DNA from 3 places in the Massilia sp. S19_KUP03_FR1 genome. Region 1 is predicted to be linked to each of the others. Evidence: predicted binding sites of a transcription regulator. Region 1 holds the regulator's gene; each other region holds the start of a gene.
The links. Region 1 encodes LexA, which represses DNA repair genes until DNA is damaged. Its sites were predicted from a motif close to ACTGTATNNNNATACAGT; they were not measured.

Region 1 (10,448 bases):
CGTGCTGCAGGTGGTTGCCCTAGCCAGCCAGGAAAAAGTCACGGAATTGCAGGCCAGGCTGGCCGGCGCCGGGCTGCGCTCGTACACCGAAAAAAGCACCGCTTCATCCGGCGCCTCCGTCATCCGCGTGCGGGTGGGGCCGTTCGGCAAGGATGAAGCGGAAAAAACCCGTGCCAAGCTCAGCGCGATGGGTCTGCCCGGCACCATGGTCCCGGCAAAATGACGCAAGCAGTATTGAAGTGAGCCGGCGTGACGATTTTCGATTATCTGCTGCTGTTCGTCCTCATTTCATCGGTCATCATCAGCACCTTGCGCGGACTGGTGAAAGAAATCCTGTCGCTGCTGGGCTGGATCGTCGCTTTCATCGTGGCCAATGCCTTCGGCGCGAAACTGGCGCCGCTGTTGCCCGACGCGATACCGGGCGACGCGGGCCGCCTGATGGTGGCGTATGTGGCGCTGTTTCTGGGCGTACGAATTTTGATGGGGCTGGCGTCGATGATGATCGGCGCGCTGGTCTCGGCCACCGGCCTGTCGCTGGCCGACCGCGGCCTCGGCGGTTTATTTGGATTGGCGCGCGGCATTGTAATTGTGCTCGCCGTCGTCATATTGTGTGGGATGACCGCGATCCCGAAACAGGCTTTCTGGAAAGACGCGCTGCTCTCGCCACTGGCCGAATCCGGTGCGCGCACCCTCAAACCCTTCCTGCCTGCTGCCCTGGCGCAGTACGTTCGTTATTAGATTTATTCGATTCGCTTTATTTTTTTGTCCGTCCCAGCTTTTAGGAGTGCACCATGTGTGGCATCGTCGGCGTCGTATCTCACCAACCCGTCAATCAACTGTTGTATGACGCATTGCTGCTGTTGCAGCACCGCGGCCAGGATGCAGCAGGTATTGCAACGAATCACAGCAGCATGTTTTCCATGCACAAGGCGAACGGCCTCGTGCGTGACGTGTTCCGCACGCGTAACATGCGCGCGCTGCAAGGCAATTCGGGCATCGGCCACTGCCGTTATCCGACCGCAGGCTCGTCCAGCGAAGAAGAAGCGCAGCCGTTCTACGTGAATGCGCCGTTCGGCATCACGCTGGCGCACAACGGCAATCTGACCAACCAGGAACAACTGAAACTCGAGATGTTCCGCAATGACCGCCGCCACATCAACACCGATTCGGATTCCGAAGTGTTGCTCAACGTGCTGGCCCACGAAATCCAGGAAGCCACCACCGGTTTGTCGCTCGATCCGGAATCGATTTTTAAAGCGATGAACGTGGTGCACCGCCGCATCAAGGGTGCCTACGCCGTGGTCGCGCAAATCGCCGGCCATGGCTTGTTGGCATTCCGCGACCCGTTCGGCATTCGTCCGCTGTGCATCGGCGTCAACGAAACCGACAGCGGCACCGAATACATGGTGGCCAGCGAATCGGTGGCCCTGGAAGGCATTGGTTTCCGTTTCCTGCGCGATGTCGCGCCGGGCGAAGCCGTGTTCATCGATAACGATGGCGTCATGCACGCACGCCAGTGCGCCGACAACCCGTCGCTCAATCCCTGCGCCTTCGAATATGTCTACCTGGCGCGCCCGGATTCGATTCTCGACGGCGCCTCGGTGTACGCCACCCGCCTGAAAATGGGCGAATACCTGGCCGATAAAATCCGCGCCGAATTTCGCACCGGCGAAATCGACGTGGTCATGCCGATTCCCGATTCGTCCCGTCCGGCCGCGATTCAACTGGCGCTGAAACTGGGCATCGAATACCGCGAAGGTTTTATCAAGAACCGCTACATCGGCCGCACCTTCCTGATGCCAGGGCAAGCCATCCGCAGCAAATCCGTGCGCCAGAAACTGAACGCCATCGGTTCCGAATTCAAGGGCAAAAACGTGCTGCTGGTGGATGACTCCATCGTGCGCGGCACCACCAGCCGCGAAATCGTGCAAATGGCCCGCGAAGCCGGCGCGCGCAATGTGTTTTTCGCATCCGCCGCGCCGCCGGTGCTGTTCCCGAACGTGTATGGCATCGATATGCCGACCCGCGACGAACTCATCGCCTACGGCCGCAGCACCGACGAAGTGTGCCGCGAAATTACTGCCGACCGCCTGGTGTATCAGGATATCGATGCCCTGAAACGCTCCATTTCGGACGTGAATCCGGTGCTGCAGAGTTTCGAAGCATCGTGTTTCGACGGCATTTATGTGACCGGCGACGTAACGCCGGAATACCTGGATCGCCTGGAAAATGCCCGTCATAATCCAAAGAAGGCGCTGCCGGAAGATACCGTGCGCACCCAGCTCAATCTGAATGCGGCGATTGCCACTGCGGAGTAAATGAGATGCCGGAAAAACTGCATTATGGTTTTACCACCACGATCCTGCACAACGACCGCCGCAAGGTGATCGAGCACGGCTCGCTGCACAAGCCGGTGCACACGTCGGTCGCGTTCGGTTACAACGATGCGCGCCAGCTGGCATCAGTGTTCCAGGGCAAGGAGCCGGGCTTCCGTTATGGTCGCCAGGGCAACCCGACCGTGTCGGCACTGGAAGACAAGATCAGCAAGATGGAAGACGGCGTGGCCAGCCTGTGCTTCGGCACTGGCATGGCAGCCATCGGCGCGCTGTTCCAGGCGCTGCTGCGCGCTGGGGACCAGGTCGTGTCGTCCGCCTTCCTGTTCGGTAACACCAACAGCCTGTGGCAGACGGTGGCGGGGCAGGGCGTCGATGTCGCCTTTGTCGATGCCACCGATGTGGCCAACGTGGCGGCCGCCATCACGCCGGCCACGCGCATGGTGTTTGTGGAAACCATCGCCAACCCGCGCACCCAGGTGGCCGACCTGGTCCGCATCGGCGAACTGTGCCGCGAGCGCGGCATCCTGTACGTGGTCGACAACACGATGACCACGCCCTGGTTGTTCCGCCCGAAAACGGTGGGCGCCGGCATCGTCATCAATTCGCTGACCAAGTCGATTGGCGGCCACGGCATGGCGCTGGGCGGCAGCCTGACCGACACCGGCCTGTTCGACTGGAGCGCTTACCCGAACATCGCGCCGAATTTCCGCAAGCAGCCGGCCAGCCAGCAAGGCATGGCGCAGCTGCGTGCCAAGGCCTTGCGCGATTTCGGCGCGTCGCTCAGCCCGGACGCGGCGCACCAGATTGCCGTGGGCGCCGAAACGCTGGCGCTGCGCATGGAGCGTACCTGTGCGAATGCGCTGGCGCTGGCGCAGATGCTGGAAGCGGACGACCGGGTCGCGGCGGTCCATTATCCCGGCCTGGCGTCGCACCCGCAGCATGATTTGACGCGCAAACTGTTCCGCGCCAGCGGATCCCTGTTCAGCTTTGAACTGAAAGACGGGATCAATTGCTTCGATTACCTGAACCGGCTGACGGTGGGTATTCCGGCCAGCAACCTGGGTGACACGCGCACGCTGGTCATTCCGGTGGCGCACACCATCTTCTTCGAGATGGGCGCCGAACGGCGCGCCAGCATGGGCATCGCTGAGTCGCTGATCCGGGTTTCGGTGGGCATTGAAGAGACGGCCGATTTGCTGGCCGATTTCGGCGCCGCGCTCGACGTTTAATTGCTGCGCCATTTCCCGACGGCGCGCAAGATCTTGCCGTGGCCGACCACACCCCGCGCTGCTTCAACGGCTCAGGTTAGCAAACGCAAGCGATACGCCCAGCCCCATTAAAAGCGCGCCGATCAATTTGTCGATCACCTTCTGGTGATTGACCATGCGGGATCGAAACGCGTGTTGCGAGAAAAATAGCGCGACCAGCGCGAACCAGAAAAAGTGGGTAGCCGACATGAACAAGCCATAGCCGAACTGGATCGGCAATGGCGTCGCCGCTTGCACGACCTGGGTGTAGGTGCTGACGACAAACAGCGTCGTCTTCGGATTCAATGCGTTGGTCAGAAAACCATTACTGAGCAATGTAATGGGCGATACCGTGCTGTCGGCGTGCAGGTCGATGGTCAGTTTCGATTGATTGGAAAACGTCTTCCATCCGATGACGATCAAATACAGGGCGCCGGCTATTTTAATCACGGTGAATAACCAGGGTGAATGCGCGCTGATCAAAGCAATGCCAAATATCGTGTAAAACACATGGACCTGCACACCGAGCGCGATGCCGAGCGCGGCAAGCAGCCCGGCATTGCGGCCATACAGATAGCTGTTTCGCGTCACCATCGCGAAATCCGGACCCGGACTGATGGTGGCCAGGATAGTAATCAGTGCAACAGCAACGAGCTCGGTCATGGTTCTTTCCTTCGTTAGTAGTGGCAATTGCGCGCGCCCCGCCGATACAATTTCGGGGAATCTTTCTGGCGACAAATTATGGATATAATGCCGGGGGCTGAATAGCGATGTATCGTCTCCATAACGCGTGAGAAAAACTGACGGATGGCCAGGCAAATACCGCTCAACACACTGCGTTTTTTTGAAGCCGCCGCCAGGCTTGGCAGTTTCGTCAAAGCCGCCCACGAGCTGAACCTGACGCATGGCGCGGTCAGTCGCCAGATCCGCCTGCTCGAACAGACCTTGGGCATTGCATTGTTCGAGCGCCGCAACCGGGGCGTGTTTTTGACGGCGCAGGGCGAGCGCTTGCGCGCCGTGACCGAGGACGCGTTCGAACGGATCGACGCGACCGTGCAGGCATTGCGTGAGCCTGCGCGGCAGGCGCCCTTGGTGGTGTCATGCGAACCGACGATTTCGATGAAATGGCTGATACCGCGGCTGGGTGATTTTGCGCGGCGCTATCCGGAGGTGCCGCTGCACATCTTTGCGTCGGGTGGCCCGGTGGCGTTTCAGCGCGACGGGGTCGACGTGGCCTTGCGCCGCAACGACTTTCATTGGAGCGCGGAGCTGCATGCGGAAAAGGTGTGCGATGAATGGGTGGGACCGGTCTGCGCGCCGACGCTGCTGAAACGGCGCCAGCTCGATCTGCCCGCGCAAAAAATCCTGCACACGGCGTCGCGCAAGAGCGCCTGGCCAAACTGGCGCAGCGTCAGCGCCACGAGCGCCAGCCATAGCGGCAGCCAGACCTACGAGCATTTCTATCTGTCGCTGCAAGCTGCCTGTGCCGGTCTGGGCGTGGCGATCGGCTCGGTCTTCATGACGCAGGAAGAGATTGGCAGCGCACGCCTGGTTGCGCCGTTCGGCTTCATGCGCGACGGGTCCGCGTACTTCCTGCTGTCGTCGCGACCGTTCGAGACCGATCCGCGCCGCGTCGCTTTCCTGGCATGGCTACGCCAGCAAATGCACTATTTGCCGGCCTGATGTGGCGCGTGATTCACTGGCCGACTTCGGTGATGCCTTCACGGACATCAAGCGTAGAAGCTGTCTGGATGGCGCCAGCCTGGCAGCTCGCTGATGCGCTGGATCCATCCGGCCACATGCAGCGGCAGCGCGACCTGTGCCTGGTCAGCCCAGAACAGGTAGGCGCTCATCGACAGGTCGACGATGGTCGGCGCGGCGCCGAGGATAAAATCCCGGCCATCCGCCAGTTCGATATCCATGCGTGAAATATCTGCATTGCAACGCTCGCGCAGCATCGCCATAACCGCCGCATCGACGCCGCCGCCGCGCACTGCGTGCCGCAGGTTCGGTAGGGAAAAGCCGATCCGGTTTGCTTCCCAGAACAGCCACTGGCTTACGCCATCCTGCAAGGCGGCAGTCTCGCCTTCCAGTACGCCGCTGTGCGCCGCCAGGTGCAGCAGGACCGCATTCGACTGGGCGTAAATGCGCCCGTTGTGCAACAACACCGGCACTTCGCCATGTGGCGATAAATTGCGAAACGCCTGGGGCCGCGCGGCGCGCGCCTGGCTCAGGTCGATCTCGTGAAATGTGTACGGCAACTGCGCCATTTCCAGCAACACGCGCACCTTGAAGGCATGGCCCGATGCGCGTGCGCCGTAGAGCGTGATGTCGTCACGCACGCCTCAGTTCCAGCTGCGCATTAGCCCTACAGCAAGCCCTTCCAGCGCGAACTCGTCTTCCGGGTCAACCCGGATGATTTTGAAGTCGGGGTTCTCCGGCAGCAGCTCGACCAGGGAACCCGTCTTGCGGTAACGCTTGACGGTGACGTCGTCACCGATGCGCGCCACGACGATCTGGCCGTTCTTGGCACTGTCGACTTTTTTGACCGCCAGCAAATCGCCGTCCATGATGCCGGCGTCGCGCATCGACCAGCCGCGTACCTTCAGCAGGAAGTCGGGTTTGGCCGCGAACATGGCTGGATCGACGTTGTAGGTCGCCTCCACATGTTCCTGGGCCAGGATGGGCGAACCGGCGGCCACGCGCCCGACCAGCGGCAGCGCCATCATGATGGCGGCAGGGACGATCGCGACCGTTTCCACGGAAGCGCCGATCAGGCGGATGCCGCGCGAGGTGCCGGGGGCGATTTCGATCGCGCCCTTGCGGGCCAGCGCTTGCAGGTGTTCTTCGGCCGCGTTGGCCGATTTGAAGCCCAGTTCACGGGCGATCTCGGCGCGGGTCGGGGGAAAGCCGGTGTTTTCGATGGCTTCGCGGATCAAATTCAGAATTTGTTCCTGCCGTGCAGTGAGCTTGATCATGGGGCTAAAGACTGGTTATATGGACAGACTGTATTTTTGTACAGTATTTCGGGCAATGCAAGGGAATTCGTGGCTTTTTTTCACACTCTGTGCAATAAACGGTTTCCACCGTCACCCCCGCGCAGGCGGGGTCCTATAACACGCTGCCGAAGTCACACAGTTGATGGCTTCCGGCGGCATGCTATGGGTCCTCGCCTGCGCGAGGATGACGTGCTGAGGCAGGTTGCCGAAGGATATTGTGCAACATCATCACTAGCCCAAAGTCCCCATCCGGGTTATAATCGCCGGCTTTCCCTTCCCACACTCGTCTTGACGCCGAGGTGGGCATTTGTTTAAACGTCCTCAAGGAGTACTGAATGCGTCACTATGAAATCGTTTTTATTGTCCACCCGGACCAAAGCGAGCAAGTCCCGGCGATGATCGAACGTTATAAGGCCAGCGTCACTGCACGCGGCGGTAACATTCACCGCGTCGAAGACTGGGGCCGTCGTCAGATGGCTTACTCGATCCAGAAGCTGCCTAAAGCGCACTACATCTGCCTGAACATCGAATGCGACAACGACACCCTGGTCGAGTTGGAAACCGCCTTCAAATTCAATGATGCCGTGCTGCGCCACCTGACCGTCAAACTGAAGAAAGCCGAAACGGCTCCTTCGCCGATGATGAAGTCGGTACAGCGTGAAGACGCAGCCAAGAGCCACCGCTCGGAATCGGCACCAGCCGCAGCAGCCCCGGCTCCTGTCGCAGCGCCGGCGCCAGCCGCAGCGTAATTCAAGCAGCAATCTCGTAGCAAGGCAGTGAACCAGCTTCAGTTTGTAGCCACCATTTTAGAGCGCGACGTATTGCGTTATACCCCGGCCGGCGTGCCCATCGTGTCCGCCACCCTGTCGCACAGTTCGCAACAGGTCGAAGCAGGGGTGGAACGACTGGTCGAGTTTGAAATGGCAGCGTTGGCCGCAGGGGAAATATCCGGGCGGTTTTCACGGGCTGAATTGGGCGCAGTGCATCAGTTCACGGGATTTGTAGCAAAGAAGAATCGCAGCAGCAAAGCCCTGGTGTTTCACATCATTGATTTCAGTGCCGCCGCCTGATTAAACTGGCGACGCATCATTTAGATACAGGAGCCTCAAATGGCATTCGGTAAAAAGTTCGACAAAAACAAGCTCAAGCTCAAAGAGAAGCGCAAACAACAGAACCCACTGTTCAAGCGTAAGAAATTCTGCCGCTTCACCGCAGCAAACGTGGAACAAGTTGACTACAAAGACGTCGACACCCTGAAAGACTTCGTCCAGGAAAATGGCAAGATCATGCCAGCCCGCCTGACCGGCACCAAGGCGCACTACCAGCGCCAGGTTGACACCGCCATCAAGCGCGCTCGCTACCTCGCGCTGCTGCCTTACACCGATCTGCACCACGCTTAATATCGGCAACGATATTTAGCCAAGTCAGATAATCCTGGAGAGAACTATGCAAATCATTCTGTTAGAAAAAGTAGTCAACGTCGGCAACCTGGGCGACGTCGTGAAAGTCAAGGACGGTTACGCACGTAACTTCCTGATCCCACAACGCATGGCCCGCCGCGCCACCGCATCGGCTGTTGCCGAATTCGAAGTCAAGCGCGCCGAGTTGGAAAAAGTCGCCGCTGCAAAACTGAGCGCGTCGCAAGCCGAAGGCGAAAAACTGAGCGGCATGACTGTCACCATCGGCCAAAAAGCCGGCGTTGATGGCCGTCTGTTCGGTTCGGTCACCAACTCCGACATCGCTGAAGCGTTGACGAAGCAAGGTTTCGCTGTCGAAAAAGCGCAAGTGCGTCTGCCAACCGGTCCGTTGAAGACCACTGGCGAGCACCCGGTTGCAGTTGCTCTGCACACCGACGTGGTTGTTGAAATCACCATCGCTGTCGTGGGCGAGCAAGCGTAAGCTTGTTTCACACGCAGTAGCGAAGAAGCCGGGCTTGCCCGGCTTTTTTTCGCTCTGCGATTCGCGGCCATTGCCAATTAGTTACCTTCTTCTCAGCAATTATCTCGCGATTGCGACTTCGGTCTACCCGGAGGCGGTATAATGCCGCCCATGAACGCCCCCGCAGATCCGCAAGTCGATTCCCTCCGCATTCCACCGCATTCGATTGAAGCCGAACAATCCGTTATAGGAGGTTTGCTTCGCGATAATGCAGCGTGGGACCGTATCGCCGACTTCATGCACGCCGATGATTTCTACCGTTACGACCACCGCATCATCTTCGAACAAGTCATTCGCCTGATCAACGGCGGCAAACCGGCCGACGTGATCACCGTGTACGAAGCGCTGACCCAACTCGGCAAGTCCGAAGAAGTGGGCGGGCTGCAATACCTGAACGCGATGGCGCAAAATACGCCGTCGGCGGCGAATATCCGCCGCTATGCCGAGATCGTGCGCGACCGCGGCATCCTGCGCAAACTGATCACGGTGGCCGACGAAATTTCCGGCAACGCGTTCAATCCGCAGGGCAAAGAGGTCAAGGAAATGCTGGACGAGGCGGAATCGAAGATCTTCGCCATCGCCGAGCAGGGCTCGCGCGGCGCCCAGGGCTGGATTCCGGTGCAGCCGCTGCTGACCCAAGTGGTCGAGCGTATCGACGAGCTCTACAGTCGCGACAACCAGAGTGAAATCACCGGTGTGCCGACCGGCTTCATCGACCTCGACCGCATGACCTCGGGCCTGCAGCCGGGCGACCTGGTCATCGTCGCGGGCCGTCCATCGATGGGTAAAACCGCTTTCTCGCTCAATATCGGCGAAAACGTCGCCATCGAAGCCGGCTTGCCGGTGGCCGTGTTCTCGATGGAGATGGGCGGCACCCAGCTGGCCATGCGTATGCTCGGCTCGGTCGGCCAGCTCGACCAGCACCGCCTGCGTACCGGCCGCCTGAACGACGAGGATTGGCCGCGCCTGACGCACGCCATCCAGAAAATGAACGATGCGCAGCTCTACATCGACGAAACGGCCGGCCTGAACCCGATCGAGCTGCGCGCGCGGGCGCGCCGCCTGTCGCGCCAGTGCGGCAAGCTCGGCCTGATTATTATCGATTACCTGCAACTGATGACAGGCTCGAAAGCCGGGGACAACCGCACTGCCGAGATTTCCGAAATTTCGCGTAGTTTAAAAGGTCTGGCCAAGGAATTGCATTGCCCGGTGATTGCACTGTCGCAGCTGAACCGCTCGCTTGAGCAGCGTCCCAACAAACGGCCGGTGATGTCCGACTTGCGCGAATCGGGCGCAATTGAGCAGGATGCCGACGTGATTATTTTCCTGTATCGCGACGAGGTCTACAACCCGGACTCGCCCGATAAAGGCACTGCCGAAATCATCATCGGCAAGCAGCGTAACGGCCCGATCGGCGCGATTCGCCTGACCTGGATCGGTCAGTACACCAAATTCGGCAATTACAGCGGCGGCCTGGCTGTTTATCAGGGCGATTAACGCTGGCGCGATCGATCGCGCCGTCACAGGCGCTGACAACACAAGTTTTCACTCACTGATCTATTCTGCTGCGCTGCAGCGGTCATACAGTATTCATTGGAATAACGGAGAAATTATGTTCGGACGCCTCATGCCCACCGAAGGCAAGTTTTTTGACCTGTTCAACCAGCACGCTGCTTTGTGCGTGAAGGGCGCGCAGGAAATGGTCGGATTGATGACCAACTTCGATGACCTGGAAAATCGCACCCATGCCATCGAAACCATCGAGAAACAGGCGGACAAGATCACCTACGCCACGGTGGACCTGCTGCATAAAACCTTCATCACGCCGATCGACCGCGACGATATCCACAAGCTCATTACCCGCATGGACGATATCCTCGACATGCTGGAAGACGCTGCGCAAACCATTTCGCTGTACGACCTGCAGG
Region 2 (10,448 bases), on a different contig from region 1:
CCATGCCTGCGCCGACCAGCGGACGCAGATAATCAAGGAACGCCGGCGTGACGTCGTTGCCGGCAGCGTTGATGAAGGCGTCTTCCATGACCCGGGTCTTGCCCGCCACATCGGCCAGCGGCAGCAGCACGTATTGCACCGCGTAGTTGCCCGTTCTCTGGATGGCAATCGAACCATCCCTATCTCCCCATAAGGCGAACTGCACCGCCTGCTCGCCAGCCTCGCGCGCCTCTCTCTGGTCGACCTCGGACACGCAGCCGAGGAAGGAGCGCTGCAGGTAGCCGAAGGTGTCGCCGCGCACGCGCTTGATGCCCAGGCCCGCCTTGATTTCGTCGCACAGCAGATCGGCCAGCGCGCCGGTGCCGGACAGTTGCACGTTGCCGTGCGCGTCGCGCTCAACTTCCCTGGCCAGCAGGCTGGCAATGGCGCTGCCGGACGCGTCGTGGATGCCTTCCGAGACCGCGATGACGCAGCGGCCGTGGCGGTCATGCATCGTCTGCACGTCGGCCAGGAAGTGCGCCATGTCGAAGGTGCGTTCGGGCAGGTAGACCAGGTGCGGGCCGTCGCCGGGGAAGGTGCGCCCGAGCGCGGCGGCGGCCGTCAAAAAGCCGGCGTGACGGCCCATGATGACGCCGACGTAGACGCCAGGTAAGGACGCGTTATCCAGGTTGGCGCCGGCAAACGCTTGCGCGACAAATTTTGCCGCCGACGGAAACCCGGGCGTGTGGTCGCTGCCGACCAGGTCGTTGTCGATGGTCTTCGGGATGTGGATGCAGCGCAGCTGGTAGTTGGCCGCCTGGGCGTGCTCGCTGACGATGCGCACCGTGTCGGACGAATCGTTGCCGCCGATGTAGAAAAAATGGCGGATGTCGTGCGCGCGCAGGGCGTCGAAAATGCGCGCGCAGTAGGCTGCGTCGGGCTTGTCGCGGGTGGAGCCAAGCGCGGACGAGGGGGTGGCGGCGACCCGTTCCAGGTTGGCGCTGGTTTCAAAACTGAGGTCGATGAAGTCTTCGTCGACGATGCCGCGCACGCCGTGGCGGGCGCCGTAGACACGCCCCAGTTCAGGGTGGCGCCGCGCCGCCAGCACCACGCCGGCCAGTGATTGGTTGATGACGGCGGTTGGGCCGCCTCCTTGGGCAACTAAAACGTTTCCGGTGGAATTGGTCGGCATGGGCGCAGTCTCCTTGGTGGAGAACACAGCTTACTCCAGAGCGCACAGCGACGGCTGCGCTTTTTGCACCACGCACCCGGGAATGCGGTGTGTGGTGCAGGTCGAGTTTTACTGCGCCGCGCCGATATTTTTATCCAGGAACTTTTCCACGCGGGTCCAGAAATCGATGCGGTTGGCAGGCAAGCCCCAGCCATGTCCCTCGTTGCCATACTCGATCCACTCGACGCGGGCATTGGTGGCCTTGGCCTTGCTGTACAGGCGCCGTCCATGGACGATGGGCACGCGCCGGTCAGCGCCGCCGTAGGCCATCAGCAGCGGCTGGGTGATGCGTGCGGCCTGCTCGACGGGGGACGTGGCCTTCAGTTGGACGGCATCTGCGACCGGGTCGCCGAGCAAGCGCGGCATGCCGTATTTGCGGCTGTTGTCGTCGGCATCCGAACCGGCGGTGAACCAGGCATCGTTGTACATCAGGGCGAGATCGGTCACGCCGGCCCATTCCACGCCGCACTTGTACAAGGCAGGATCGTTGATCAAGCCCATGAGTACCGCATAGCCGCCGTAGCTGGCGCCGGCAATGCAGATGCGCGCCGGGTCGGCCACGCCCTGCGCAATGGCCCAGCGCGCACCGTCGGCGAGGTCGTCCTGCATGGCCAGCCCCCATTGCTTGAAACCCGCACTGAAATGGCGGTGGCCGAGGCCTGTGCTGCCCCGAAAGGATGGCTCGAGCACGGCGTAACCGCGCGATGCCAGGAACTGGCTCTGCGCATCCCAGCCCCAGGTGGCACCACGCACCCACGGCCCGCCGTGCACCAGCACCACCAGTGGCAAGCCTTTGCGCACGCCGCCTGCAGGCAAGGTCAGCAGCGCAGGGATGACGAGGCCGTCGCGCGCCTTGTAGTGCACCATTTCCTGGCTGCCCATCCGGGCCGGGTCGATGGCGGCATGGCTGTTGCCGACCGGGCTCAGTTCGCGTGTTGCGCGCTTGTACAGGAAATAACGCGATGGCACTTTGTCGGAAAACGACTCGACCAGGAGCCATGGCGCGGCCGGGTCTGCCGCCACGGTGACCAGGTTGACCATGCCCGGCAGCGCCTGGTCGATGGCCGCCTGGGTCGCCTGCATGGCCGGATCGAACCAGACCATGCTGCGCGCATCGGTGCTGATGCGCGCCCCCAGCATGGTGGCGCGGTTGCCCACCAGTTCGGCATCGACATCGAAGCCGGGCGCGGCAATCAGCGCCTGGCCTGTGACCTGGCCCGTGACCAGGTCGAAACGGCGCAGGGACGCGGTGTCGCTGTGCTGCGTGCTGGTCACGTACAGGGCGCCGTCGGGCCCGAAACCGATCGGCTCGAAGCCGGCGGCGTCCGGCAGGTAGGCGTCGTAACTGGCCACGATGCGCCACGCATCGGTAGCCGGATCGCGGTAGTACACGGACGCGACGTCTTTTTTGCGCGTGGTTGCCAGGCGCGGCTGGCCCTTCTGGTCGAGCAGCCATTCCATGGTATTGCCGGGCCGCGGCACCGCCTGCGCGCTGCCGGTGAGGGTGTTCAGACGCAGCAAATCGACGTGCTCGATATTGTTGCCATAGCCGCTGTCGTCCCAGGCGGGACTGGAGACATAGATGAAGTCGGTGTCCTGTGCGCCCGGCGCCATCAGGTAGGTATGCCAAGGCAGTATATTGTTCTTGAGGCGGCTGCCTTCGCGCACAAAGCTGGCATCCCGTTCGGCCAACTGGAGGGGTTTGCTGCCGTCGCGGTTGACTGCGTACAGGCCTGGCGCCAGCACGCGCTGACCTTCCGCCAGCTGGCGGTCGCCCAGCGTGTACACCAGGCGCTCGTCATTGACCCATTGAAATTGCCGGATATCTGCATCGTTGTAAGCCGCCGCAAGCGTGCCGTCGCGCGTGGCCAGGTCGATCACGACCAGCACCTGGCGGCCATTTTTTGCGACCCCGCGTGCCGCCAGAGACTTTCCGTTGGGTGACAGCACGGCGCCACCGAACGATGCGTGCGCAAAAAAGACGTCCACAGGTACCCTGCTTGCCGGCATCGGCGCTGGCGCCGCCAGCGCCAAGCCCATGCCGGCGCCAAGGAGCAGAAACAGACAGATATGGCGCAAGGACGGCATGGCATTCCCTCGTGAGTGATGCCGTCTAGATTGCCATATAACAAGTGCCTAATCGATATTTATTTGTAAATCCCGGTCGTTATTTTTATTTCTTCGGGCGCCCGGATATGGTCGAGCAAACCATGCGCCGCGTGATCCGGCGCCCGGGTCAGCAGACTGCCCAGCACCAGCGCCAGGATCCCGGCCGGCACCCCGAACACGCCGGCCGAAATGGGCGCGATATGAAACCACTGTGCGGCCGCGCTGCCGCCCAGGATCGGGTTGGTGTGCAGCATGTAGAACATGCAGACCAGAAAGCCGGTCAGCATGCCGGCGATCGCGCCCACGTGGTTGGCCCGCTTCCAGAACACCGCCGCCGCCAGTGCCGGAAACAGGAGCGACGCCGCCAGCGAGAACGCCGCCCCGACCAGGGAGAGGATATCGGCGGGTTTTTGCGACGCGGCGTAAGCGGCAATAAAAGCGACTGCCAGCAACAGCAATTTGGAAATGGTCACGCGCTTCTGGGTCGACGCGTTCGGGTCGACCATCTTGTAATAGACGTCGTGCGACAGCGCGTTCGAAATGGCCAGCAACAAGCCGTCGGCGGTCGACAAGGCTGCCGCCAGGCCGCCGGCCGCCACCAGGCCGGAGATCACATACGGCAAGCCGCCGATTTCCGGCGTGGCCAGCACCAGCACGTCGCCGTCGATGGCAATTTCGGCCAGCTGCACGATGCCGTCGCCATTTACGTCGACAATGCTGATCAGGGGATTGAGCTTGTCGACATTGCCCCAGTAGGAAATCCAGTTGGGCAGATTGGTGAAATCGCTGCCAACCAGGCTCGTGTAGAGATCGTATTTGGCCAGCACCGCCAGCGCGGGAATGGTCAAATAAATCAGCAGAATGAAGAACAGGGTCCAGAACACCGACTGGCGGCTTTCCTGCACCGACGGCGTGGTGTACGAGCGCATCAGGATGTGCGGCAGGGCGGCCGTGCCCAGCATCAGGCACAGCACCAGGGCCAGGAAATTGTTGCGGCGGATATCCGAGCTGGCGCGATCCGGGCCGGGGAAGGGCGTCGCGTGCGCTTCGGGAATCTGGGCGCGAACCAGGTTGGCGTCGCGCTGTTCGCGCCACTGACGGGCCGCATCGGCCGGCGTTTTGGGATACGCAATCAGGCCCCGTTCGGCGGCGCGCAGCTCGGACAGCGAGCCATTGCGCAGGCGCACCGCGTCGAGCTGGCGCTGGGCTTCGCGCCGGCCCACGTCCCACGAGGCCGGCAGTGCCGCCAGCCTGGCGCTGAAGGCATCGGCGCGGTCGCGGAAAAGGTGGCGCACCTCGGTTTCTTTCGGGTCATTGACCAGTTGCGCTTCGCGCGCGGCCAGCTTGGGCAGCACCGCGCCGTAAGCCACCTGCGGCACCGGGTTGTCGGCGTGCTTGACCGACAGCCACATGGTCGGGATCAAAAACGCGACGAGGATGATGATGTACTGCGCCACCTGGGTCCAGGTGATGGCGCGCATGCCGCCCAGGAAGGAACAAACCAGGATGCTGGCCAGGCCGAGGAAAATGCCCACCGAAAAATCGACGCCGGTAAACCGCGAAGCGATCAGGCCGACCGCGTAAATTTGCGCAACCACATAGGTGAACGAGACGATGATGGTGGCCGCCACGGCCATCGCCCGCACCGGCGCACCGCGTCCGCCGGCGCCGCCGCCGTAGCGCGCCGCCAGAAAATCGGGGATGGTGAACTGGGTCGATTTACGCAGGTAGGGTGCAATCAACAACGCCACCAGGCAATAGCCGCCAGTCCAGCCCATGATGTAGGCCAGGCCATCGAAGCCGTGCAGGTACAGGCCCCCGGCCAGGCTGATGAAGCTGGCTGCCGAAATCCAGTCGGCGGCGGTGGCCATGCCGTTGAACAGGGCCGGCACGCGCCGCCCGGCGACATAGTATTCGGTGACATTCGCCGTGCGGCTGATGACGCCGATGGTGGCGTACAGGACGATGGTGGCAAACATGAACAGATAGCCGATCCACAGGCGCGGCATGCCTTCCTTTTCCAGCACGGCCAGCGCAATGAGAAAGGCACCGAAGCAGGCCGTGAACCACAGATAGTAACGGCGCAGTTTGCGGAAATAGCGTTGCGCCTTGTTCATGGCTGCCCTTCCAGCGCTTGCACATAGCGCGCATCGGCGCGCCGCATCAACCAGGCATAGGCGCCGATGACGGCAAGGTAGATCAGCGAGGCGCCCTGCGCCGCCATATAAAAGGAGAGCGGCCAGCCGAACACGCTTAAATTCTGCAGGTCGCGCGCGAACCAGACGGCGCCGAAGCTGGTGGCCAGCCAGATCGCCAGCAGCAACGCGGTCACGCGGCGGGTGGTGCGCCAGTGCGCGGCGCGCGCGGTCAGCAGGCGCGCGCGCCGTTGGGTGGGATCAGGCAGGTCAGGCATCGTCGGCGCGGGGAACGGGAGGGGGGAAGGTCAGCCGAAACAGGCTGCCGGGATATTTTTTATTGGTACTGCGCGGGTTGTCGAACAGGTCGATCTCGGCATTGTGCTGCTGGGCCACCTCGCGCACGATGGCCAGGCCCAGGCCGCTGCCGGTCGCACTGCTGCCGAGGATGCGGTAAAACCGCTCGAAGACGCGGCTGCGCTCGGCGGGCGCGATGCCCGGCCCGGTGTCTTCCACTTCCAGTAAAACGTCGTCTTCCATGCGCCGCACGCGCACCGTGACGCTGCCGTCCACCGGCGTGTAGCGCAGCGCGTTGTCGATCAGGTTCGACAGCAATTCATGCAGCATCAACGCATTGGCCGCGATCACCAGCGCGCCGGGCGGCGCTTCAAAGCCCAGGTCGATGCGCCCGGCAAACGAGGCCGGCACCCATTCCTGCACGGTGCTGCGGGCCAGCGCCACCAGGTCGACTTCCTCGAAGGCGAGGCCGGCGTTGGGCTGGTGCTCGGCACGCGCCAGCGCCAGTAGCTGATTGACCAGGCGCGTGGCCGATTCGCTGCTGGTGGCCAATTGCTCCAGCGAGCGATGAATCTCCTGGGCATCAACCTGGCGCAGCGCCAGTTCGGACTGCATGCGCATGCCGGCCAGCGGCGTCTTCATCTGGTGCGCGGCGTCGGCAATGAAGCGTTTTTGCATGTCGATGGTTTGCTCCAGGCGCGCCAGCATGTCGTTGAACGAGCCGACCAGCGGAGAAATTTCCTCCGGCACCTGGCGGGCGTCGATGGGAGACAGGTCGTCCGGGCGGCGCGCGCGGATTCTCTCCTGCAGTTCGGCCAGCGGCGACAGGCCGCGCGACAGCGCAAACCAGACCAGCGCCAGAATCACCGGCAAAATGATGAACTGGGGCAGGATCACGCCCTTGATGATTTCGTTGGCGAGGCCGGCGCGCTTGTCCAGCGTTTCGGCCACCTGCACCAGCGCGCTTCTCGGGTCGACTTCGGCGCCTTCGGCCAGCGGCTGCAAGGCGACCCAGGAGTAGGCGACGCGCACCTGCGCGCCGTGCATGGTGGCATTCCGGAAGTGCACCGTGCCGCTGGGATAGCGCTCTTCTTCGGTGGGGGCGGGCAGGTCGCGGTCGCCGTCGACGTATTCGCCGCGTGGTCCGACCACCTGGAAGTACACATTGTCGACGTCGTCGGCGCGCAGGATGTCGCGCGCGCTGCCGGGCAGGCGCGCCGTGACCTTGCCGGCCACTTCATGGACTTGCTGGGCCAGCACGGTGACACTGTCTTCGAGCGCGCGGTCGAACGGTTGATTGGCGATCGACTTGGCCACCAGGTAAGTAATGGCAATGCTCATTGGCCACAACAGCAGCAGCGGGGCCAGCATCCAGTCGAGGATTTCGCCGAACAGCGAGTGCTGGATGCTTTCGTCCGGCTCCGGATTGGGCGGCTGGTAACTTTCTTCCGGCGCCAGGATGGGGTCGGGGTGCTGGTCGAGATTGCGCCGGATCACTTGCCGGAGTGAAGCACGTCGGATTGTGGCGGCCGGACCGGTTCGGCGAATTTTTCCAGGCAATAGCCCAGGCCGCGCACGGTGGCGATGCGCACGCCGCCCACCTCGATTTTTTTGCGCAGGCGGTGCACGTACACCTCAATGGCGTTGTTCGAGACTTCTTCTCCCCATTCGCACAGGTGGTCGACCAGCTGCTCTTTCGACACCAGGCGCCCGCTGCGCGCCAGCAAAATTTCCAGCAGGCCCAGTTCGCGCGCGGACAGGTCTAGCATCTGCTCGTTGATATAGGCCGAGCGCCCGACCTGGTCGTAGGCCAGCGGGCCGTGACGAATGACGGTGGGGCCGCCGCCGGCGCCGCGCCGGGTCAGCGCGCGCACCCGTGCTTCCAGTTCGGACAGGGCAAACGGCTTGGCCATGTAGTCATCGGCGCCCAGATCGAGGCCGTTGACGCGCTGCTCGATCGAGTCGGCGGCGGTAAGGATCAGCACCGGCAGGTTGGAAGCGCGCGCGCGCAGGCGGCGCAGTACTTCCAGTCCCGACAGGCGCGGCAGGCCCAGGTCGAGGATCAGCAAATCGAACTCCTGGGTGGACAGCGCCGTGTCGGCGTCGGCGCCATTCTTGACGCAGTCAATCGCGTAGCCGGACTGGCGCAAGGAGCGCGTCAATCCATCGGCAAGTACGCTATCATCTTCGGCGAGCAAAATGCGCATCGGATCCCTCTGTGCCATCACTGGTTAGACTGCAGTATGCATATTGTGTTTCATCTTCCGCAACATAGCGAGCTTTTGTCACATCGGACGTAAATAGCACTTGCTAAAACCACTGTTTGTTTATACAGTGGTGGGTATTGAATTCGGGCGCATCCACCCTATCTAGGCATCTCCGATACTGAAAGAAAATAATGGACGATAAAAAAACCAACCTCAACGCGGCAGAGAAGGGCAAGGCTCTGGCCGCCGCCCTGGCGCAGATCGAAAAGCAGTTCGGCAAGGGTTCCGTGATGCGCATGGATGCCAACACCCCGGTCGAAGAAGTGCAGACCGTGTCCACCGGCTCGCTTGGCCTGGACATCGCGCTGGGCGTGGGCGGCTTGCCACGCGGCCGCATCGTCGAAATCTACGGTCCGGAATCGTCGGGTAAAACCACGCTCACCCTGCAGACCATCGCACAAATGCAAAAGCTGGGCGGCACCTGCGCCTTCATCGACGCCGAGCACGCGCTGGACGTCGGTTACGCGCAAAAGCTGGGCATCAACCTGTCCGAACTGCTTATTTCGCAGCCGGACACGGGCGAGCAGGCGCTGGAAATCACCGACGCGCTGGTGCGTTCCGGTTCGGTCGACCTGATCGTCATCGACTCGGTCGCGGCCTTGACGCCACGCGCCGAAATCGAAGGCGACATGGGCGATTCGCTGCCAGGCTTGCAGGCACGTTTGATGTCGCAGGCGCTGCGCAAGTTGACCGGTTCCATCAACCGCACCAACACCCTGGTTATTTTCATCAACCAGATCCGCATGAAGATCGGCGTCATGTTCGGCAGCCCGGAAACCACCACCGGTGGTAACGCGCTCAAGTTCTACGCGTCCGTGCGCCTGGATATTCGCCGTACCGGTTCCATCAAGTCCGGCGACGAAGTGATCGGTAACGAAACCAAGGTCAAGGTCGTCAAGAATAAAATCGCGCCGCCATTCAAGGAAGCGCACTTCGACATCCTGTATGGCGAAGGCACGTCCCGTGAGGGTGAAATTCTCGATCTCGGCGCCGATAACAAAATCGTCGAGAAGTCCGGCTCGTGGTACAGCTACAACGGCGAGCGCATCGGTCAAGGCAAGGACAATGCGCGTTTGTTCTTGAAAGAGCGTCCAGCCCTGGCCCGTGAAATCGAGAACAAGGTGCGCGTTGCACTGGGCGTGCGCGAGATCCCGCCAGGTCCGGGCGAAGTTGAAGAGACGGGCAAGTCGGCCAAGGCCACCAAGGCTGCTGCTGCTGCATCTGCCGCTGCTGCGCCTGCCGCTGCCGAATAAGTCAACATGCGGGGTCCGGCCTTAAGCCTCAAAGGCCGTGCCTTGCGCTATCTGTCGATGCGAGAGCACAGCCGTCTGGAACTTGGGCGCAAGCTGGCCCGCTACGCCGAGGAGGGCGATGACGTGAACGCCTTGCTCGACTTTTTGGAAAAGAATAACTGGCTGTCGCAGGAACGTTTCTGCGAATCCCTGCTCAACCGCCGCTCTGCGCGGTTCGGCAACAACCGCATCATGGCCGAACTGCAAAGCCATGGCGTGAACGGCGAAGCGTTGGCTGGTTTAAAGGCCGGCCTGGCAGACAGCGAAGCGGCGCGCGCCTCTGATGTGTGGCGGCGCAAGTTCGGCACCGTCGCTGCGGACGCTGCCGAGCGCAGCAAGCAGATGCGGTTCTTGTTGCAGCGCGGTTTTTCGCAACGGGCAGCGCGCGTGGCCATGCAGGGGCTGGAAGAAACATTCGGCGACCACGACGACGCTTGAGCTTGGCGCGAAGGCGTCAGCGCGGAGCGTCATTCGCCGCAAACGACTTGATCAAGTCATTTGCTCCTCATCCGTGAATGGCGCTGCGCGCTGGCGTTTTGCCTCCCACCTGTCTGGTTCGTGTCGCTCTAGCGGCAGAATGTTTTGATGTCGTTCGTGGCGATATCGCGGTCGTTCTGGTCCGTCGGTTTGCGATTGGTATGCTGCGCCGCGCCACTCAATATATCGCGTGCCAGCCCGCACTTTGCGCCCGGCTTCTCACTCCGATAGCTGAGATCTGACGCACTCCCACTACGCGCAGACACCGTCGGAAAGCGCGGCTCCGGGGTCGCCGCCATGCGCTGGCGCTTCTGGAATTCTGCTTCCCGGACGCGCCAATCTTGCGCCGGTGGCGCGTCGCCTGCTGGCTGCGCGGGCGTCACGCGGATCTGGGTCGAACGGCCTGCGCTGGCGTCGCCAGCGTAGTCGCTGTAGTGGATCTTGCCTTGCGCATCGGTCCATTTATAGATTTGGGCCGCCACAGGCAGCGCGGTTGTCAGCACGGCGACACCAAGCATGCAACTGTAAAATTTCAACATAACATTCCCGACAGGTCTCCGTTCGTTATTCGCTTTAGTTCTACTTGGAAACATACCAGAAAGCAGTATCGGCGGATACTGCACATTGCTTCCAATCTAAGTGATATTGCTTATCACCAGAA
Region 3 (10,448 bases), on a different contig from region 1:
TGTTTGCCGGTCAGTGTGAAAGACGCGCAGTCCGGCGATGCTGCGCTCGTTGAGCAAATGCTTGTCGTCAAAGAAGCACATGGGACGATATTCATCGCTGTTGCGCATGGTGAGCGCCAGCCGCGCGCCTGCTTCGCCTGCGCCATAGATGGCGACTGGCTCGCAATGAGGGCGCCGCCGCGCGCTGTGGTTGCGCAGGAAATTGCGGATACCGATGCGGGAAGTGACGACATAGGAGAAGACGATGAACCAGTAGATGGCGAGGGCACTGCGCGGGAATATTTCGTCGTTGATGGCAAACAGGACAATATAGGCACACAGCACGGCAATCGCCAGCGCAAGGCCTGTGACGCTCAGCAAGCGCTGGTCGATGAACCGGATTACTGCGCGGTAGAGGTCTGACAGGGAGAACGCTGCGATCGTGACCACCGCAACCAGGACATATGAAGCAGGGCCGTAGTGCATGGCCAGCTTCAGGTCGCCGCCGCGTAACATCATCGCAATCAGAAAGCAGAACGGCAGCGCCAACAGGTCTGCCATGACCATGACGGCGATTTTCGTGGTGCGATGTAGTGAAACCATGCCAGCACAAAATTGCATCAATACATTAGCGTGTGAGTTGGACATGGCGTGCGTCGCGTCGAAGGAGCAATAAAAGACAGGTGATTAATGCGGTGGCTGGTGAGTAGAATATGTTTGGCGCTGGATAAAGCGCTGGTAATTGGCTAAGTCTATGAAATCAATAAAATTTTTATGAGAAAAATCAACGTTGGAGAATTGTCCGGGAAGCTTTTTAATAATCGCTCGTTGCGTTGAAAATTATTATCACGCTCGGATGAAATAACCGGTTTGACAAGTGTCAACAGCACTCTTGGAATTAATTCTTTAAAAACAAATCGCGCGTGATGAGATATTGCGGAATATCACATCAGCGAGGCAAGGATCAGCATCTTTAGTGATGAGTTGCGCCAGTGTGCGTCATCTAACGGTAGGCGCGGCCGCGCTGACGTAAGATCGATCTGTGTGAGTGAGGCGCCACGGTTGGACTGTGTGGCCAGCCAAATATCTCAGCAGGTTAGCCGGTCGCCTCGAGGATCGGCACCAGATTGCAGAAGCGCACCCGATCGCGGGTGCGCCATCGCGGAGGCTGTGATGTCTACGATTACTTATCCACCGAAAGACCTGGTGCGGGCTTATCTGGCGCAGCGATGGCGCGAACGACGCCCGCCGCCGGCGCCGGAAGAGATCCGGCGCCGCCTCGGTTGGCCGTTGATGTTTCCCGAACTTAAGTTCGCTAACGGCAGCGGTCGCAAATGAGCGTCAGCTGTTTTATAAATGTAATCTAGGAGAAATAAGATGACCAATCGCATCGGTAACAAGGACGAGGCCCAACACCGCGGATATGAAGAAAAGAAAGCCATCAAGCGTATGAATATTGCGCGAGAAGCGGTCAAGCAGGCTGAAGCGAAAGCCAAGTACCGCAACCAGGTAAAGAATCAGCCAGCCGCAGCCTGATCGGTTCGCCGTACGGCCAGGCCCGCAAGCCCGCTTCGGCAACGATGCGGGCTTTTTTTTGCCCGCAGGGCTTGCCTGCCACACCAGGTCGTTTGCCGATATTTTCGCAGTCCACCGACACGCATACGCGATTCGCCGAAATGTCCTTTTCTGCACTTCGAAGGCGCGCTATTGTCAATCCTGTTGAGACCACAGGAGTCGCCGTGTCACCGCACATTTCCCGCCGCCGCAGCCAGACCATGGTCGGCGTTTCACTGATCATCCTCGGTACGGTCTTTTTCCTCGACCAGATGGATATCGTCGCCATGCAGGACGTGTGGCAATATTGGCCCTTGATGCTGGTGGTCGGCGGCCTGATCCGCATGACCGACCCGGCGTCGCCGCGCGATGTTTCATCAGGATGCTGGACCATGCTCATTGGCCTCTGGCTCTTCGCCAATTTTGAAGGATGGTATGGCATCAACTTCAGCAATAGCTGGCCTGCCCTGCTGATCGGCTGGGGGATCACGATGCTGCTGCGCCCGGTTCTGCACCAGCGCCTGGCCGGCAGGCAAACGGTCGCGGACGCGATCACGAAGGAGAACAAGAATGCGCTCTGAACGATCCCCGCGCGGCAGGTCGAGCCAGGTCGTGCTGGGCGTCCTGGCCATTGGCCTCGGCATCCTGTTTTTCCTGGATAACCTGGACATCGTCAATTTCCGTCACGCTTTGCCATTCTGGCCTCTGGTGCTGTTCGTGGTCGGCGTAGTCAAGATTTGCGATAGTGGCAGCCGCAATAGCCTGCTGGTCGGCGCCGCCCTCGCAGGGGCCGGCGTCGTGATGCTGCTCAACCGCCTCGGTTTTTTCTATATCAGCTGGCGCGCGCTGTGGCCGCTGGCGCTGGTCGCACTCGGCGCGGCGGTGTTGCTGCGCCCATCCGGGCGGCGCGAGGAAACGCTCAAGCTCGCCAAGGACAGCACAGAACAGGAGGACTACGTCGACGTGACCGCGATCCTCGGCGGCTTCCAGCGCCGGGTCGCCACGCGCAAGCTGCGGGGGGGCGAAATTACGGCGATCATGGGCGGCTGCGAGCTCGACATGCGTGAGGCGTCGATCGACGGCGAGGCCGTCATCCATGTCTTCGCAGTGATGGGCGGGATTACCATCAAATGCCCGATCGACTGGACCGTCGTGCTGGAAGGAACGCCGATCCTGGGCGGCTTCGACGAAAAAACCGTCCCGGCACCTGACAACCGCAAGCGCCTGGTCATCCGCGGCTATGCCATCATGGGTGGTGTCGAGATTCGTAATTGATGCAAGCGAGACTAGAGACCCGGTACAGCGCTCTGCTTGCGGGCGCAGCATGGATAATACTGGGCGCGGGCTTGGGTGCCTTGCTTACCCTGGGCGGTGGCGCTAGCTTGAGCGCATCCTTGCTGTTTGCCGTGCCGCTCACGCTGGTGTACGGCAGCGCCATCGGTTTTTCGGCTTATTATTTGTGTCGCGCCTATCCGCTGGCAAGCCGCAGTCCGGGCATGATCGTGCCGGTATTTATACTCGCTGCGGCTTGCGCGGCAATGCTGTGGAGCGCCGCCGGCATCGCCTGGCAGGACCTGTGGCTGATGCTCGCGCCAGGCATGATCGACCTGGGCATTGAGCGCCGCCGTCTGCTCATGGGCATGTTCGGCCTCGGCATGCTGCTTTATACGGTTGTTGCCGTGCTGCACTACCTGGTCATTGAATACGCCAGCGCACGCCGGGCCGAGCGGCGCGAACTGGAGCGGGCACTGCAAGCCCGCGATGCCGAGTTGCGCATGCTGCGCACCCAGATCGATCCGCACTTCCTGTTCAACAGCCTCAATTCGATCAGCGCGCTGACCGCGTTCGACCCGGCCGGCGCCCGTGAAATGACGCTGCGCCTGGCCGATTTTTTTCGCCACAGCCTGGGACTTGAGGCACAGGGCAAGGTGACGCTGGCGCAGGAACTGGCGCTGGTGAGCCACTTCGTCGCCATCGAACAGGTGCGATTTGGCACGCGCCTGCGCTTTGAGCCGCATTGCGGGGTCGGGGCCGACGCGTGTCTGCTGCCGCCCATGATCCTCCAGCCCCTGGTTGAAAACGCCGTCAAGCACGGCATCGGCGGCCTGCCGCAGGGCGGTTGCGTGCGGGTCACCGCCACCCGGGCTGGATCGATCTTGCGCGTCGTGGTAGACAACGATGTCGATCTTGATGTATCACCGGCACCGACACGCGGGCAGGGCGTCGGCCTGGCCAATGTCCGCGCCCGTCTTGCGACCGATTATGGCCACCTTGCCAGCGTGCACTGGCGCCGGACGGACACCAACTTTCGCGTCGAGCTGACGCTGCCGGCGCAAACCGGGGAGAAACCATGCGCGTAATCATCGTCGACGACGAACACCTGGCGCGTGTCGTGCTGCGCGAGTACCTGCGCCAGCATGCCGATATCGAGATCGTGGCCGAATGCGCGAATGGTTTCGAAGCGGTCAAGGCCATCGCACAATTGGCGCCGGACCTGGTCTTCCTCGACATCCAGATGCCCAAGCTCGATGGCTTCGAAGTGGCCGAACTGGCCGGCGCGAAAGTGCAGTATGTGTTCGTGACCGCCTTCGACCAGTTCGCCCTGCGCGCCTTCGAGGTGCACGCCATCGATTACCTGCTCAAGCCGTTCAGCCAGGCGCGCTTCGACCAGGCGCTCGCGCATGCCCGCGCACGCGCGCCGGCGAACGCCGGACCGATGCTGGCCGACGCTGCACAGCGTCACGGCCCCGTTACGCGCGTGCTGATTCGCGACGGCGCGCAGGTGCACGTGGTGCCGGCGGCCGATATCGATACAGTGGAGGCGCAGGACGATTACATCAACATCACGGTCGGCGCCAAGTCCTGGCTCAAGCATGCCAGCCTGTCGGAGCTGGAAAGCCAGCTCGACCCCGCCGCCTTTGTGCGCATCCACCGCTCGTGGATCGTGGCGCTGCGCGCGGTGGCGCGGATCGAGCCGGTGACCAAGGATACGTATTGCGCGGTGCTCAACAGCGGCGCGCGCCTTCCCGTCAGCCGCACCGGTTACCCGAAGCTCAGGCAGCTGTTGCGCTGACGGTATCCGTATCGAGTCCCCACCAGGCAGGCAGCAGGGCGCGCACGGCCGGCTGCGCAAAGCGATCGTCGATCAGGTACACCACGCCGCGATCAAACTCGGTGCGGATGACGCGCCCCGCCGCCTGTACCACCTTCTGGATGCCGGGATATAAATAGGTGTAGTCGTAGCCTGCGCCAAAGGTCGCCTGCATGCGCAGCCGGACCTGTTCGTTGACCGGGTTGATTTGCGGCAGCCCGAGTGTGGCGACAAATGCGCCGACCAGGCGTGCGCCGGGCAGGTCGATCCCTTCGCCGAACGCGCCACCCAGCACCGCAAAGCCGATGCCACGGCTGTCCTCGGTAAAGCTGGCGAGAAATGCCGCACGCTCGGTCTCGTTCATGCGGCGTGCCTGCAGCCAGACCGGAATTTCTGGATGGCGCTCGGCGAACAGACTGGCAACCTGTTCGAGGTAATCGAAGCTGCTGAAAAACGCCAGGTAGTTGCCCGGCGCGTCGGCGTACTGGTGGGCCATCAGCGCGACAATCGGCGCCAGCGACGCGGCGCGATGCTGGTAGCGGGTTGAAATGCGGTCGACGACGTGAACGGCCAACTGGCTGGCGTGGAACGGGGAGGCGACATCGATCCAGCCGGTGCTCGCTGGCATGCCGAGTGCGTCGCTGTAGTAATTCCAGGGACTCAGGGTGGCAGAAAACAGTGTCGTCGAATGGGCCTGTGCAAAGCGGGGCGCCAGGTAATGGGCCGGCACGATGTTGCGGATGCTCAGTGTCGAGCCGGCCCTTTCGGCGGGTGCCAGGTCGCACAAGGAGTGGGGGCCGAACGACTCCGCCAGGCGCGTGAAGTGCAGCGCATCGAAATAGAAACGTTGCAGCGCGGGTTCCAACGGCGCGGTGGCGTCGACCAGCAGTTCGGTCGTGGCGCTGACAGCCACCTGCAGGGCCGCGAGCAGCTTGTCGGGCAAGGCCGGCAGCACCTGGTAGGGCACGGGGTTGGCCTTGACCAGCGTGCCCCAGGCGCGATCGAGCTTGTCGAGCGCTTTTTGCAGCATCGCCGGTGCGACAGCCTTGGCTGCCTTGAGTGCCACGCGCTCGAGTGTGCAGGAATACATCGAGCGGGCGCGCGCCACCATGTTGTGGGCTTCGTCGACCAGCACACTGACGCGCCAGCCGTTGGCCTGCGCCAGGCCGTACAGCATGGCGCCCCCATCGAAATAATAATTGTAGTCGCCCACGATGACATCGCTCCAGCGCGTAATTTCACTGCCGAGATAGTACGGACAGACAGCATGCGCCAGGGCCACGTCGCGCAGGGTGGCCCGGTCCAGCACGCGCACGCCCAGTGCGGCAGCGCGGGCAGCGGGCAAGCGGTCGTAGAAGCCGCGTGCGAGGGGGCAGGATTCGCCATGGCACGCTTTATCGGGGTGTTCGCATGACTTGTCGCGTGACGCCAGTTCCAGCACGCGCAAGGGCAGCGCCGGATCGCTGGCGGTGATCGTGGCAGCGGCGTCGAGCGCCAGTTGGCGCCCCGGCGTTTTTGCGGCCAGGAAAAAAATCTTGTCGAGCTTGTGCGCCGGCGCTGCCTTCAGCGCCGGGAACAGGCTGCCGACTGTTTTGCCGATACCGGTGGGCGCTTGCGCCAGCAGGCAGCGTCCCGCCACCTGCGCCTTGAAGATGTTTTCGGCGAGCTGGCGCTGGCCGGGGCGGAAATTGGCATGAGGAAAGCGCAGCGTCGTCAATGCCGTGTCGCGCGCCGCCCGGTGGGCCAGTTCCTGTTCTGCCCAGGCCACAAACCGCGTGCACTGGGCGGCGAACAGCGCAGCCAGCTCGGTGGCCGTGCGGGTTTCGCGCAGGACCGTCTCGGCCTGGCTGCCGATGTCGAAGTAGACCAGCGCCAGATTCACTTCGGCGAGGCCGCGCGCGGCGCACAGCAAATGGCCGTAGACGCGCACCTGGGCCCAGTGCAGTTGCCGGTGGTTGGCGGGCGTGCGGGCCAGATCGCCGCGATGGGTCTTGATTTCTTCGATCAGATTCTGGTCCGGATCGTAGCCGTCGGCGCGGCCGCGCACGTGCAGCGGGCCGAAGTCGCCTGACAAACTCAGTTCAGTCTGGTAGTTGCCACCGCGCCGGCCGGTGACGATGCCGTGGCCGGCCATCCCTTCCTGCGCCGTGGGAGAAGGCGTGAAGCGCAAGTCGAGGTCGCCCACCTTGGCGGTAAATTCACACAAGGCGCGCACCGCCACGACGTAAGCGGCCATCTGATCGCGGCCACTCACGCTTGCTGTGCCCATTGAAGGTAACAGACGGCGACCGGCATCTGGTGCGCGGTGCAGTAGTCGATCCAGCGCAACTGGTTGTCCTGCAGGCGGTCGCCCGGGCCCTTGACCTCGATCATGTTGTAACGCCGCTGCGCGGGCCAGAACTGGATCAGATCGGGAAAGCCGGTGCGATTGGCTTTCACATCTTGCAAAATGCGCTGGCACCATTTCTTCAGGTGTGCCGCCGGGATGCAATCGAGCGCCAGGCCGAGCAGTTTTTCATCGAGGCATTCCCAAGCCACGAATGGCGAGGCGATACCGCGCTTGGCGGCAAAATTGCGCCAGATGGTGGCGCGGTAGCGCTCGTCGTCGAGCTGAGCGAAACAGGCGGCAAAATCGATGGCGCGGCGCTGGAAAAAATCGGCGCTGTACAGGTCGGCTGGCCCGCGGTGGAATGGGTGAAAAAAAGCGCCAGGAATCGCGCTGAAGATGGCTTGCCAACAGAGCAAGCCAAACAGCGAATTGATCAGCGCATTTTCCACAAAGAACACGGGCGCGTCGTCATTGGCAAGATGATCGCGCACGACGCCTTCGACCCACCAGCCGGCGCGTGGCATGGGCAGGCACAAATCCAGCCGTTCGACCGGCGTGGCCTGGGGTTTGGCCGGTTTGACGAGACCCAGTTTGCGCGCCAGGCGCGGCGCCATGCGCAGCAAGTGCTGGCGCTCGGCCTCGCTTTCGGGCGCCTGTTGGGCCTGTTCGAGCAGGGCCTGGGCGCCTGTGAACTGCGCATCTTTTTCCAGCACGCGGATGGCGCGTGCGCGCGCCCCGGGAAAGCGGCAGCGCGCATACACCGCATGGGCGCCGGGCCAGTCTTGCTGGCGTTCGAAGTGCTGGCCAATTTGAAACAGCAGTTTTTCACGCCGGCTTTCCAGCCAGTCGTTATCGAATGGTTCGGTGGGCAGCGCCTGCAACACGTCGGCAGCCGGTTCGGCAGCGGCGAAACGCTGTTTGCAGCTGTGCAGTGCCATGTAGTGGTCGATATCGCGGCGGCTGCGAAAGCCGCGTGAGGCCTGCGAGATATCGACCTGTTCATATTGAAATACGCCGAGGTCGGACAACACGAATTCGGTCCAGTCCTGGCTCAGGTTGCCAAAGAAAATCAGGCGCAGGCGGTCACACAGGGGTTGCACCAGGATGCGATAGGCACGGTCGTCCAGCTTGCCGGGCGCATGAGCGGCGGCGCCAGCGTTGCACCACGCCGAAAAGGGGCGGGCGTCGCCGACGGTTGCGCGCAGCAAATCGCGCTGGTCGAGCTTGCGCGCGGCCCGTTGCTGGCGCGGCATGCACAGCACCGCGGCCAGTTCCGGTTTCGTCAGTAAATTGAACAATTCGTCGAGCGAGATGACCGGGTCGGCGCCGATCCAGCCGGTCGGTGCCAGCGCTTCGGCGGCAGCGACCGGACAGCCGATTTCGGGATAGTTGAGTTTGGTGGCGCGGAACAGCTCGCCCTTGCGCATGACCATGCGGACAAACAATGCCCGTGCCGGCTGGGGCAGCGTGGGGAAGGTGGCGATAAACGCGTGCTCGTCTTCGGTCAGCAAGTCGCTGTACCGTTCGCCTATCCAGTCCAGCACCCGCTGAAAATTATCAAGGTAATAAAACGCGTTCTCAAGAACTCTGATCATGGCGGGAAAATGGGGCAAACTGGCTGACAACTGTGCTTTTATACAGTATAGCGCTGTCAACGCGGTTTTACCCAGTTCATTTCCACGATTCCCGCGCCGCGCGTGGTTTTTCGCCCGGCGTTCAGTTCGCCAGAGCGGCACGACTGCCGGGACGTCCCGGACACTTTTTTGCGCCAGCGCGCGTGCACGCCGCCGCCGCTTCCAGTTGTGCCTTTTCTTCAGCGTGCGCGCTGTCATGAATGATGATCGCGGAGAGCAGGGCGACATCGGTATCCGCGTCGGCATCGGCTTGCAAGGGACCACTCCCAGGCTTGTGCTGGCGCACAGCCGCCACGGGGCGCGGGGCAGGGCGCGCTGCGCTTGCCGCCGGCGCGGCGACCAGACTGGCGCGGACTGCGGGCCTGGCTGGCACGGGCGCCGCCGTCGACGCCAGCCCGGCTGTCCTGGGAGGTGCTGACGTCAGCGCTTTGCCGGCAGTCGCTTCATGGCGAGGGAGTAAAACGAGAGGCGGCAGCGGCGCCCCGGCGCTGGCTTGCGGGGCAACGGGCACTGGCGGTGGCGTTTCCGGCACCTGCACGAGCGCCGGCCCCAGGATGGATGCCGGAGCCGGCATGGCCGGCGCGCTTACCGCGGCGCCACTGTCAGGAACGCGCGTCATGGGGACGACGCGCACGGTGCTGGCATTGTCGTACGCCGTCCAGGCCAGCACGATAATGAGCAACAGCACCAGCGACGCCGCGGCCGCATACCAGGCCGCACGGCTGCGGTTGCCCGACGCATGTCGGGCGGAATCACGTTCGAGCCGTTCGAGGATATTGTCATCGCCGCCGACATGGCGACGCGCGCCGGACAGCAGATTGGGGCGCGTGGAGCCATGTTGATTTTCGTCTGATGGGCGCACGGTGTTACTCCTAATATTGGGCGTGGAAGTTCCGATTAGAAACAATCTGGAGATTCGGATGCTGATTTTTCTCGCCCTTCTTTATCTTTCTGTGGCTTGTACGGGAATCTGGCTGGCATTTTTCCCTTCCGGACGTGATGCCGTTGCAAATGTGCTGCAACTGTGGCGACGCCGGACCGGCCAGCAGGTCACGCAATGGCGCTGGCAAAATGCGCGCCGGGTCAGCAATGCACGCGCCGATGCGCACCAGTTGGTGCACGCGCAGCTGTCCTTTTTGCAGCGTAAGTGGAAGTATCTCGCGCTGGCTGCGCCGCTGATCGTGGTGCCCGTTGTACTGGCCCTGGTGATTGGCAAGCGCAGCGGCTTGCCGGCCTACCAGGCCGTCGAGCCCTTGCCGGACGCGCAGATCGCCGCCTTGCTCAAGGGCGAACAGCTGGTACCGCCGACGGCCTTGCCACCGCTGGCATTCAGCACCCAGGAAGTGGAACTGGTGCGTCCGATGCTGGCCAGCGCGAGCCGCAACTGGGGCTTGCTGCATCCGGACTTCAGCCAGCGCCTGCTGCTGGTGTTCAAGATCATGAAAGAAAAGCATGGCTACGACATGGCCATCCTCGAGGGCTACCGCAGCCCGGCGCGCCAGGACCTGTTGGCCAGCATGGGCAGCCAGGTAACCAACGCGCGCGCGTTCCAGAGCTGGCACCAGTATGGCCTGGCCGCCGACTGCGCGTTCGTGCGCGACGGCAAGCTGGTGATTTCGGAAAAGGACCCGTGGGCGATGCGCGGCTATCAATTGTATGGCGAGGTGGCCGAATCGCTGGGTATGAACTGGGGTGGCCGCTGGAAAATGATGGATTTCGGCCATGCCGAACTGCGCATGCGGGGCGTGATGCCGCACGCGGCGGCGCCGGGCTGACCCAGTCTGGAAGGATTGCGTTCGATCAAATTTGGCGTTGGGAAACAGTGCCAACATTGCCCGCAGGACTTTTCTGAAACCTCCTG

Region 2: a site for LexA is predicted at 8,070-8,087, ahead of recA (recombinase RecA). Genes of this name have one in related genera too.
Region 3: a site for LexA is predicted at 8,578-8,595, ahead of V6M87_RS21590 (VRR-NUC domain-containing protein). Genes of this name have one in related genera too.

What each region holds. Positions count from the first base shown of each region.
Region 1 covers NZ_JAQQPS010000002.1:246,768-257,215, forward strand. Annotated here, with positions in the region: gene V6M87_RS02790 (SPOR domain-containing protein) at 1-223, shown strand, start outside; gene V6M87_RS02795 (CvpA family protein) at 250-738, shown strand; gene purF (amidophosphoribosyltransferase) at 792-2,318, shown strand; gene V6M87_RS02805 (cystathionine gamma-synthase family protein) at 2,324-3,565, shown strand; gene V6M87_RS02810 (LysE family translocator) at 3,629-4,246, opposite strand; gene V6M87_RS02815 (LysR substrate-binding domain-containing protein) at 4,391-5,266, shown strand; gene V6M87_RS02820 (glutathione S-transferase family protein) at 5,314-5,925, opposite strand; gene lexA (transcriptional repressor LexA) at 5,929-6,561, opposite strand; gene rpsF (30S ribosomal protein S6) at 6,918-7,331, shown strand; gene priB (primosomal replication protein N) at 7,359-7,652, shown strand; gene rpsR (30S ribosomal protein S18) at 7,692-7,982, shown strand; gene rplI (50S ribosomal protein L9) at 8,029-8,481, shown strand; gene V6M87_RS02850 (replicative DNA helicase) at 8,632-10,017, shown strand; gene V6M87_RS02855 (DUF47 domain-containing protein) at 10,133-10,448, shown strand, end outside.
Region 2 covers NZ_JAQQPS010000008.1:216,255-226,702, forward strand. Annotated here, with positions in the region: gene V6M87_RS11250 (6-phosphofructokinase) at 1-1,171, opposite strand, end outside; gene V6M87_RS11255 (alpha/beta hydrolase family protein) at 1,280-3,298, opposite strand; gene V6M87_RS11260 (sodium:solute symporter family protein) at 3,358-5,436, opposite strand; gene V6M87_RS11265 (DUF4212 domain-containing protein) at 5,433-5,732, opposite strand; gene V6M87_RS11270 (sensor histidine kinase) at 5,725-7,248, opposite strand; gene V6M87_RS11275 (response regulator transcription factor) at 7,245-7,958, opposite strand; gene recA (recombinase RecA) at 8,150-9,271, shown strand; gene recX (recombination regulator RecX) at 9,278-9,748, shown strand; gene V6M87_RS11290 (DUF4124 domain-containing protein) at 9,877-10,326, opposite strand.
Region 3 covers NZ_JAQQPS010000022.1:16,718-27,165, reverse strand. Annotated here, with positions in the region: gene V6M87_RS21630 (polysaccharide biosynthesis protein) at 1-627, opposite strand, end outside; gene V6M87_RS21625 (hypothetical protein) at 1,153-1,317, shown strand; gene V6M87_RS21620 (hypothetical protein) at 1,357-1,515, shown strand; gene V6M87_RS21615 (LiaF transmembrane domain-containing protein) at 1,719-2,114, shown strand; gene V6M87_RS21610 (LiaI-LiaF-like domain-containing protein) at 2,104-2,808, shown strand; gene V6M87_RS21605 (sensor histidine kinase) at 2,916-3,893, shown strand; gene V6M87_RS21600 (LytR/AlgR family response regulator transcription factor) at 3,884-4,606, shown strand; gene V6M87_RS21595 (helicase C-terminal domain-containing protein) at 4,587-6,860, opposite strand; gene V6M87_RS21590 (VRR-NUC domain-containing protein) at 6,875-8,548, opposite strand; gene V6M87_RS21585 (hypothetical protein) at 8,670-9,449, opposite strand; gene V6M87_RS21580 (M15 family metallopeptidase) at 9,508-10,362, shown strand.